Regions from separate parts of the Frankia sp. RB5 genome, predicted to be linked through region 1. Evidence: predicted binding sites of a transcription regulator. Region 1 holds the regulator's gene; the other holds the start of a gene.
What was found. Region 1 encodes LexA, which represses DNA repair genes until DNA is damaged. Its sites were predicted from a motif close to CGAACNNNNGTTCG; they were not measured.
Positions count from the first base shown of each region.

Region 2: AC6EXY_RS03200 (HNH endonuclease signature motif containing protein) is a predicted target of LexA. The motif match lies at 3,009-3,022, and genes of this name have one in related genera.

Region 1 is NZ_JCBATA010000066.1:10,568-15,830, forward strand. It holds gene AC6EXY_RS26835 (AraC family transcriptional regulator) at 1-40, opposite strand, end outside; gene hflX (GTPase HflX) at 392-1,852, shown strand; gene lexA (transcriptional repressor LexA) at 2,008-2,763, opposite strand; gene AC6EXY_RS26850 (LysM peptidoglycan-binding domain-containing protein) at 3,508-3,759, shown strand; gene nrdR (transcriptional regulator NrdR) at 4,167-4,931, shown strand.
Region 2 is NZ_JCBATA010000004.1:87,645-92,907, reverse strand. It holds gene AC6EXY_RS03205 (WD40 repeat domain-containing serine/threonine protein kinase) at 1-2,831, shown strand, start outside; gene AC6EXY_RS03200 (HNH endonuclease signature motif containing protein) at 3,211-4,683, shown strand; gene AC6EXY_RS03195 (class I SAM-dependent methyltransferase) at 5,219-5,263, opposite strand, start outside.

The DNA.
Region 1 (5,263 bases):
GCAGGCGGGCGGCCCGGCGCTCGCGATACACCGCGCCCACGCTACGCCCGTCGGCTGATCTCCCGGATCGCCTGCCGTGCCCGGTCACGTGGCGCGGCCGTGAGCGCGTCATGATCCCCGCGGGGATGGCGCCGGGTGCGGCGGAGTCACCACGACGGGCGGGATCGCCGGAACGAGGCGGCTAAACCGTTCGCGATCCTCGTTGGGGCGTGGGACCCTGGCAGGCGACGGGACGATTCCGCCGGGGAACACCGAAGCGGTGCGGCCGGGCTGGCCCGGGCCGGCCCCTTCGATGGCGGGATCGCCCCCGGGTCACCGAGAAGGCGTGTGACCTGGCTAAATGAACCGGCGCGGAATGCCGCGGCAGCGGGCCGCGTTGAGAACGGATGGTATGACACTTCCTGCCGACGCCCTGGACGCGTCCACCCTCGACAGATCCCTCATTGAACTCACCGATGACGATTCGGGCAATCTTTCGGGCTTTTTCGCCGAATCCGGCGACGAGCTCGATCTGGCGGACCGAGCGGCCCTGCGTCGAGTACCGGGCCTTGCCACCGAGCTGGACGACGTCACCGAGGTCGAGTACCGCCAGCTGCGGTTGGAGCGGGTGGTACTGATCGGCGTGTGGACCTCGGGCTCGCTGCGGGCGGCCGAGGCATCGATGGCGGAGCTCGCCGCGCTGTCCACCACCGCCGGCTCGGTCGTCCTCGACGCGCTCGTGCAGCGCCGCGACCGGCCGGACGCGGCGACCTACGTCGGTTCCGGCAAGGCCCGTCAACTCGCCGAGGTCGTCGCCGCGACCGGCGCCGACACGGTGATCTGCGACGGCGAGCTCACCCCCGGCCAGCTGCGCCAGCTGGAGGAGATCGTCAAAGTCAAGGTCATCGACCGGACGGCTCTCATCCTGGACATCTTCGCCCAGCACGCGACCTCCCGAGAGGGTAAGGCGCAGGTCGAGCTGGCCCAGCTCCAGTACATGCTGCCCCGGCTGCGTGGTTGGGGTGAGTCGATGTCGCGCGCCGCGGCCAGTGGTGGCGGGCGCGCTCCCATCGGTACCCGCGGCCCCGGTGAGACGAAGATCGAGACCGATCGGCGCAGGCTGCGCGCCCGGATGGCCCGGCTGCGCCGTGAACTCGCCGGGATGTCCACCGTGCGGGAGACCAAGCGCGCGGCGCGGCGGCGCGGCGAGGTGCCCGCGGTGGCGATCGCCGGCTACACCAACGCCGGCAAGTCCTCGCTGCTCAACCGGCTCACCGGCGCCGGCGTCCTGGTGGAGGACGCGCTGTTCGCCACCCTCGACCCGACGGTGCGCCGGGCGACCCTGCCGGACGGCCGCGCGTTCACCCTGACCGACACGGTGGGTTTCGTACGCCATCTTCCCCACCAGATCGTCGAGGCGTTCCGCTCGACGCTCGAGGAGGTCGCCGACGCGGATCTCCTGCTGCACGTCGTCGACGGCTCCGCGCCCGACCCGGCCGCGCAGATCTCCGCCGTCCGCGAGGTCCTCAACGACATCGACGCGGGCGGCGTGTCCGAACTGATCGTCGTCAACAAGGTCGACGCGGTCGCTCCCACCGTCGTCGCGGAGCTTCGCCAGCTGGCGCCCGAGGCGGTGTTCGTCTCGGCCCGGACGGGGGAGGGGCTCGGCGCGCTCGTTGACGCGCTGTGCCTGCGGGTTCCGCACCCGGACGTCGAGTTGACGGTGCTCGTCCCCTATACCCGGGGTGAGCTCGTCTCGCGGGTCCACGCCCACGGCGAGGTACTCGGGCAGGAGCACACGGCAGACGGAACCCGCCTCACCGCGCGGGTGTCGCCGGCACTCGCCGCCGATCTCGACGCCTTCCGGGCCTGACCCACGCCGCGCCGGGTCCGGACGCCTGACCGGCTCCGCTCTGACCCGGCCGAAGCACGCCCGGATCGGCCTGAGTTCGTCGGACCGCGGATCGCCCAGCGGATCGGGCAGACCACGGATCGGCCGGCCGCCACGCGCGGCCGGCCGTCGCGTGGTCAGACCCTGCGCAGCACGGCGACGATCCGGCCGAGGATCGTCGCCTCCTCGCCCGGGATGTCGTTGAAGGCAGGGTTCTCCGGGTGCAGCCAGATCTTCCCGTCGCGGACGCGTAGGCGCTTCACCGTCGCCTCACCCTCGATCATCGCGGCGACGATCTCGCCGTTGTCCGCGACCGGCTGCTGGCGGACCACCACCCAGTCGCCGTCACAGATCGCGGCGCCCATCATCGACTCGCCGACCACGCGCAGCAGGAACAGCGTGCCCTCGCCGACGATCTCCTTGGGCAGCGGGAAGACATCCTCGATCGCCTGCTCGGCGAGGATCGGGCCGCCGGCCGCGATCCGCCCGAGCACCGGCACGTAGGCCGCTGACGCCTCGCCGCCGGGCGCCGCGGCGGCCTCACCGCCGAACGCGGGAACCACCGCGGCCGGCGCCGCCTGGGCGCGGCGGCGCGGGCGGTCCGGGCTGAGCACCTCCATCGCCCGCGGACGGTTCGGATCCCGCCGCAGGTAGCCCTTCTCCTCCAGCACCTTGAGCTGGTGCGCCACGCTGCTCGTGCTGGTCAGGCCGACCGCCTCACCGATCTCGCGGACGCTTGGCGGGTATCCGCGCCGCTCCACGGCGGCCCGGATGACCTCGAGCACCTTGCGCTGCCGGGGGGTCAGTCCGGCCGCGTCCGCGGGGTTTTCGGGAAAGGCCCGCACGTTGCCGCGGGCCCCGCCCCGGCGTGTACCCCTGCCTTGGGTGGTCATCGCTACCGCTCTCCTCGTCGCGTACGTCGTTCGTCGCGTACGTCGTTCGTCACGTACCTACTCGTCGCGTACGTGGTCACCAGCTGGTCACCCCACGTCCGACGGGTGAGCGCCGCGTCGCGGTCGGGATCGCCCGCGATCCCGACACCCCCACGGCGTGCGTCCGTCCGCGACCCGGAGAATCCACCCGGTGCACACCTGATCGTCTTGACGGTAACCGGACGGTCGCGGAATCTCAAACGCTTGTTCGAGCGTGTCCTCTTGCCAGATCCGCGCCGGGTGCGACAATCGACCAGGAGTTCGATCGAACTGGGGTTCGCCCGCCTGGTGGTCCCGGCCCGCTCGCCACGGGAGGATGTCGTGAGTCCCAGCTGCTCGGCGCAGGTCATCGACCTGGCCGTGGTCCGGGAACGGGTCGCCGGGCGGTCCGCGGGAGCGCCGGCTGGCCGTCCCGGTCCTCGATCGGTGCCCGCCAACGCCGGTCTGTTCCCGTCCCATTCCCGGTCCCGCGAGGCGAGGGCGGCGCCTGGTCGGGTGTCGTCGCCGAGCTGCCAGGGGCCGCGGGGCGGTGCGGCGTCGCGCGGGCCCGTGGCGCGCCGGGACGGTGCGAGGTCGGACGGCACCGCGGCGCCGCACGGGCGGGATCCGATGCCGGCGCCTGGTCGCGGGCCGGCCAGCGGGGTTCCGTCGCGGTCGCGAGTGCGACGGGAGCCGGCGCCTCTTCGGCTGACCAGGCGTGGTCGGGTGGTGGTCACCATGGCCGCGGCGATGCTCATCGCGGCCATGCTGGCGGTGGTGGTGCCACGGGCCTCGCTGGCGTGGTCGGACGAGCCGCCACGCGGCCACCTGGTCGTGGCGGGGGAGTCGCTGTGGGAGATCGCCGCCGTGCTCGAGCCGGACGCCGACACGCGCGTGGTGGTCGATCGGCTGATGCGGATCAACGATCTGTCCTCCGCCCAGCTCACCCCCGGCCAGTTCCTCTTACTGGATGGGTGAGGCCCGGCGGGGGTATGTCGGGAGCCGCCTGATCGGACACCGGCGGTCGCGACGGCGGGTGGTCGATGGTCGCCGCGGTGACGCCTCCGCATCGGGCCGGGTGCGGGCGGTTGAGGCGGCTTCGCCCAGGGTCGTCGGGCCCCCGCGGGCTGATGTCCTCGTGTGGCATGCGGGGGGTCGGTTTTCCCATCCATGGGGTCGTGCGCTAAGTTGGACACAACATCTGGTGCTTACGTAGGTGTAAGTCATCCACAGGTGGATCCACAGGTCTTCCACAGAACGAGGGCCGCTCGTCCACAGGTCCCACCGGATCGGTGCGGCGGTGGGGCCCGCGGTCCGTCCCGGTGCGCCGACGTCGGGACGGTGCGGAAGGGCTGTCGGCCGGCTCGGTGAAGGAGGCGTCTCGCGTGCGGTGCCCGTTCTGCCGGCATCCGGACAGCCGTGTCGTCGACAGCCGAGAGGCCGAGGAAGGCTCAGCGATCCGGCGCCGGCGCTCCTGCCTCTCATGCGGCCGCCGGTTCACCACGATGGAGGAGGCGTCGCTGCGGGTACTCAAGCGCAGCGGTGTGACCGAGCCCTTCAGCCGCGCGAAGGTCATCGCCGGCGTGCGCAAGGCATGCCAGGGCCGCCCGGTGCGCGACGATCATCTCGCCCTGCTCGCGCAGCAGGTCGAGGACGCGGTGCGGTCCGCCGGCTCGGCGGAGATTCCCGCGGAGGCGATCGGCCGGGCGATCCTCGGCCCGCTTCGCGAGCTCGACGAGGTGGCCTATCTCCGGTTCGCCTCGGTGTACCTCGCCTTCGAGTCGCTCGCCGACTTCGAGAGCGCCATCACGGCGCTGCGGTCCGAGACCTCCGGCGCCCGCCGCGGCGCGGAAGCGGCCAGGAACGCCGGCCGCCGCGGTGACGACGACGGCCCGAGCTCGGCGACGGGTGCGTTGGAACGCGCCGGACCTGCCGCGGTGCCGCCGGACGGGGAGCTCGACGGCGAGCCCGCCCCCGCCCGCGGCGGCCGCGCGGCGGACGGTGCCGACTCCGCCGCCCGCCGACGCGCCGGCACCAGCCAGCTGAACGTCGTGGAAGGCGGCCTCGGCCGGGACGGGCTCGTCGCGGGAGAGCACGGTGCGGCCAGGGCGCTCGGCGCGCCTGGCGCCACGCCGGCGCGCCACCCCTGACAGCCCGGCGAGGGCCACAGGCCACGCCCCACCCGGCATCCGGCCCGCCGTTTCCCGTCGAGCCCCACCGTCTCGCCGGCCGGTTCCTCTGATCACCGGGGTGCCCTGCCCGACCGGCGAGCGCCGCCGGTACCGCGCGTCCGCCGCCGGTGCGGCCTGGCCGCGGTGTGCGCGGGCGCGCGCCGCGCTCCGCCGGCGCACACGGGCGAAGCCCTGACCATGCGCTCGCCCACGGCCGGGAACGCTGCGCCCCACCGACATGACACGGCACCACGCGCAGGCACGGCACGGCGCAGAGACACAGCACGACGCGCAGGCACAGCACGACGCGC
Region 2 (5,263 bases), on a different contig from region 1:
GGGTCGAGTTGCTGGGCCGGCTCGGCGAGGGCGGCATGGGCACCGTCTTCCTCGGCCGGGGCCGGCCGAACGCACCCGGGTACGCGGGCCGACTCGTCGCGGCCAAGGTCATCCGGCCGGATCTGGCGCGGGTGTCCGAGTTCCGGGCCCGGTTTCGGCGGGAGGCGGACATCGCCCGCCGTGTCGCCCGGTTCTGCACGGCCGAGGTCCTCGATGTCGTCGACCCGCCCGACGGCCTGCCCTACCTGGTCACCGAGTACATTGACGGACTCACCCTCGCCCAGAGCGTGGCCACGGAGGGCCCGCTGCGCTCGGCCGACCTGGAACGCCTGGCGGTGAGCGTCGCGGCGGCGCTGACCTCCATCCACGGCGCGGGCATGGTGCACCGGGACCTCAAGCCGTCGAACGTGCTGCTGTCGTCCCTCGGTCCCCGGGTGATCGACTTCGGGATCGCGCGGGCACTGGACGCCCAGACGATGCTCAGCCAGGAGATCCAGAGGATCGGGACGCCGGCGTTCATGGCCCCCGAGCAGGCCAACGGCGAGCCGGTCACGGCGGCTGCGGATGTGTTCGCCTGGGGCGGGCTCGTCACCTACGCGGGCACCGGTTCGTTCCCGTTCGGTGACGGCCCGACGCCGGTGCAGCTTTACCGGGTCGTGCACCGGGAGCCGCTGCTCGACGGGCTGGATCCGGCGCTGCGCCCGATCGTCGAGGAGGCGATGCGCAAGGACCCGGCCGCCCGGCCGAGCGCGCAGGAGCTGTTCCTGCGGCTGGTGGGGATGGGGCCGTCGACGCATCCCGATCCGGATCTCACCCGCGTCCTGCACTCGTCGGTCCCGATCGCGACGCCACCTCAGCGCACCGACACCGGCGCAGGGCCGAGCGACCCGGGTAGACCCGGGCGGGCCGCGTCCACCGGTGCCGCCCCGGCTCCCGGGGATCGCGCCAGCGGAACCCCACGCCCGCACGCGCGGGCGTGGCCCGGCCCGGACGCCGGTCAGGCAGCCGTCCAGTCCGGGCCCGGCGCCGCCGGGCGACCCCACACCGGCGGCACCGGTTCCAGCCCAGATCACGGCAGTGGCTCAGGTGACGTCGATGGTGTGGGCGGCGGATACGCCACGCGCACCGGCCCCCGACCCAGCGCCGGCGCCGGCGCCGGCCAGGCGAGCGGCACCGGCCGCGAGGTCGCCCACGACGCGGCTGGACCCGCGGCCTGGCCGGATTCCGCCGGCAGCGCCGGATTCGCCGATCCCACGCGATCCGCCGAGTCAGCACGATCCGTCCACTCCGCCCACTCCGCCCGAATCGCCGACTCGGCCAGGTTCACCGACTCCGCGGGAATCGCCGGCTCAGAGAGGTTCGCCGACTCACCGAGGCTCGCCCATCCCGCCGGGCCCGCCGATCGCACCGGCTTCGCCGATCCCGCCGGGTTCGCCATGCCCGGCACGCTGGGCGCCGCCGCCGGGGGCGATGGCTCCGGGGGAACCGCGGTGGGCGTCGGACCCGCCCCGACTGAACCAGCGACGCGACCACACCGGCGGTGGAGCCGGCGGCGTGTCGCGCTGCTCGCCGCCCCGGTGCTCGCGGTGCTGCTCATCACCGCGCTCGTCCCACTCGCGCTGACGTCCGGTGGCGACGTGCGACCCAGCCGGCAGGAGACGGCGGCGCGAGTGGCACTCGCCGCGGAGGCGGTGCGCAACTCCGACGCCGACCTGGCCGCCCGGCTGTCGCTGGCCGCCTACCGGATCAGCCCGGTGCGCGAGGCACGGGCCGCGCTGCGCACGTCGTTCGCGTCGGCGACGGCGACTGTGCTGCCCGGCCATACCGCGTCCGCGCTCGGTGTCGACATCAGCCCGAACGGCCGGCTGCTCGCCTCCACCGGTGCCGACGACCTCGTTGCGCTGTGGAGCATCGCCGACCGCGCGCATCCGGAGCGGCTCGCGACCCTCAACGCGCACCACTCCTGGGTCCTCGACGCCGCGTTCAGCCCGGACAACCGGCTGCTGGCGACGGTCAGCTACGACCGGTCGGCCATCCTGTGGGACGTCAGCGATCCGCGCCACCCCGTCCAGCTGTCTGTCATCCTCGGCCATGACGGCTGGGTGCTCGACGCCGCGTTCAGCCCGGACGGCCGGATCCTCGCCACCTCCGGCTACGACAACACGGCGCGGTTGTGGGACGTCACCGATCCGCGCCGTCCCCGCGAGCTGTCGGTGCTCGACCGGCACACCAGCTGGGTCAACGAGGTCGCCTTCAGCCCCGACGGACGTCTGCTGGCAACCGCCAGCGCGGATCGCACCGCTCGGCTGTGGGACGTCGCCGATCCACGTCACCCGCGTCCGCTCGCCGCCATCACAGCGCACACGGACTACGTCTGGACGGTGGCGTTCAGCCCGGACGGTCGGCGGCTGGCCACCGGCGGGTACGACGGCACGGCACGGCTGTGGGACATCGCCGATCCGTCCCGCCCCAAGGCCGTGGCATCGTTCCCCGCTGACGAGAAGTGGGTCTTCGACCTGGCCTTCAGCCCGGACGGCCGGACGCTGGCCACCGCCGGCTGGGACACGACCGTGCACCTGTGGGACGTCAGCGGCCCCGGCCGCCCACCGTCCATCGGCACGATCAACGGGCACGGCGACTGGATCCAGGCCGTCGACTGGACACCGGACGGCTCCGGCATCGCCACCGCGAGTGACGACTACACCGTCCGGATCAGCCGCGTCGACGACGCCAGCCTGATCGCCGCCGCCTGCGCCGACCCGTCGAAGGAGATCAGTGCCGCGGAGTGGCGGCGTTACATCTCGGACGTCCCATACCAGCCCGTCTGCTAGCGCACCCCCTGGCGCCCACTCGTCTGTCGGGGGCCGGAGCCTCCCGGCGAGGTCGAGTCCAGCACCGTACCCCGCGCGAGCGGGCGGGACGTGTTCCCGTCGACCCAGGGCTCCCGTCCAGGGCTCACGACCGCCTTGTCCACAGCCCGGCGGGCCTGCCTCAACTATCCACAGATTCAAACATGCGTTCGACAGTCCGAGGTTCCCGCCCTACTTTCGGTCCATGGTCATTCACGCGCCGAGCGGCGAGAGTTCCAGCCCCACAGCGCATCCTCCCGACCCACCCGAACCCCTCGATCCGTGCGACCTTCTCGGTCCCCCCGAACCACCCGGCGGGGGCCTGCCCAGGCCGTCCGCGCCCGATTCGCGTGCGGGGGATATGGCGAGCCGGTTGGCGGTGATCTGCGAACAGATCGAGGGCCTGCTCACCGACGCCGCCTGGAAACTGTCCGACGGCGACCTCGACGCGCTGCTGGAGGGTATCGGCCGGCTGGGCGGGCCGGTGGCCGCCGTCAACAACCGGTTGATCACCGAGGCTGTCGACCGGAATCTGGCTCCCCGCCTCGGGGCCACCGACATCGGCAGTCTTCTTCGCGACCGGCTGGCCCTGACCGGCCGCGAGGCCCGGCGGCAGGTCTCGCTGGCCCAGGCCGTCGCCGACGGCCCCTGCCAGGCCACCGGGGAGGCACTCGCCGACGGAGAGATCACCGTCGAGCACGCGCATGTCATCCGCGCCGCCCTCGCCGCCCTTCCGAAGGACGTCACCCCCGACGAGCGGACCCGCGCCGAACAGACCCTGCTTCACAACGCCCGAGCCTTCGATGCCTACGCGCTGGTCAAACTCGCCGCCCGTATCCGCGAGCACCTCACCCGCGTCGACACGTCCCCCGGCGGCGATCCGGACGCTGACAACCATCGCGGCCGCCCCGGCGACCCCTCGGACGACGACAACCCCAGTTCCCCCGGCAGCCACGCCAAGGGCGACGACGGCGGGGGCGACAACCAGAGCGACGCCTCGGCCGAGGCGGACACCGACACCGACACCGGCACCGACGGCAACGGGACGTGCGGACTGGGACACGGCGACGAGGACCAACGGCCCTCCCCCGACCCCGCCGCCATCCGCCGGCTCTCCCTCATCGACACGCCTGAGGGCACCACCCTGGTCAGTGGGGAGCTCGACGCGGAGGGCGCCGCGCTCCTGCGCACCGCCCTCGACCGGCTCTCCGCACCCCGCCCCGCCGCGGACGGCACCCCCGACGTCCGCAGCCCCGCCCGCCGCCGCGCCGACGCACTGATCGAACTCGTCGCCCGAGCCCTGACCGCCGCCGCCGTACCCACCAGCGGAGGCGTCCGCCCTCACCTCAGCGTCCACGTCTCCTGGGAGACCCTGGTCACGAGCGGCCTCGACGCCGCCATCACCGACTGGGGGCTTCCCCTCCCCCGCGGAGTCCTCACCCGGCTCTCCTGCGACGCCGAGATCAGCAGAATCATCCTCGACGCCCACGGCGTGCCTCTCGACATCGGACAATCCAGCCGCGTCGTCCCGTCGCAACTACGCCGCGCTCTCACCGCGCGCGACCATGGGTGCACCTATCCCGGATGCGACACCCCACCGCAGTGGTGTGACGCGCACCATATTCGGCACTGGACGCACGGAGGTCCGACGGCCCTCCCCAACCTCGTCCTCCTCTGCGGTCCGCACCACCGCCAGGTCCACCACGACAAGTGGCAGATCACCGTGGAGGACGATGGCCACCCCTCCTACATCCCGCCCCCGCACATCGACCCCCACCGGCGCCCCCGCCGCAACCCCTACAGTCACCCCCCGCCCTCCTTCGGCATGCCATAGCCGAAGCGTCAACGAGGAATGGCTCGCGCGCGGCGAAACCGCTCCTCCAGCGCTCCACGGAGACCCGCGCACGGGGCAGATCAGCGGACCTGACGGGCAAGGGCAGGCACCGCCCGCAGGCGCGGGGCGGGGCGGTCGCCAGTGGTCGCACGCCAGTGGTCGCACGCCGCTCACCCCAGCCACATGCCGGCAACCGCACGCCGCTCTGCCCGGCCGCACGCGGACAACCGCAGGCCACATACTCCGGCCACAAGTCGGCAGCCACAGGCCGCACACCCCGGCCACCTGCCGACAGCCGCATGCCAGGGCTGCGGACAGTAGCCGCATTCCGTCGCGTGCCAGGAGCGGCATGCGCGGGTAGCGGCGGAGACCGGCGCCCACGTCGCGACGACCTACGCCCACCACCTGGTGTCCGGTCCACCCGAACACCACACCCGCCCAGACCCATCCCAGCCTTACGCCGCACGCGGATGTTCAGCGGACCCCAGTGCCTGGGCGAGCAGCCATGCCACCCGGGCGCCCGGCACACCCGGAGTCATGGCCGTCTGGGCGTGTCCCGGCCAGGCAGTGAGGAGGACGA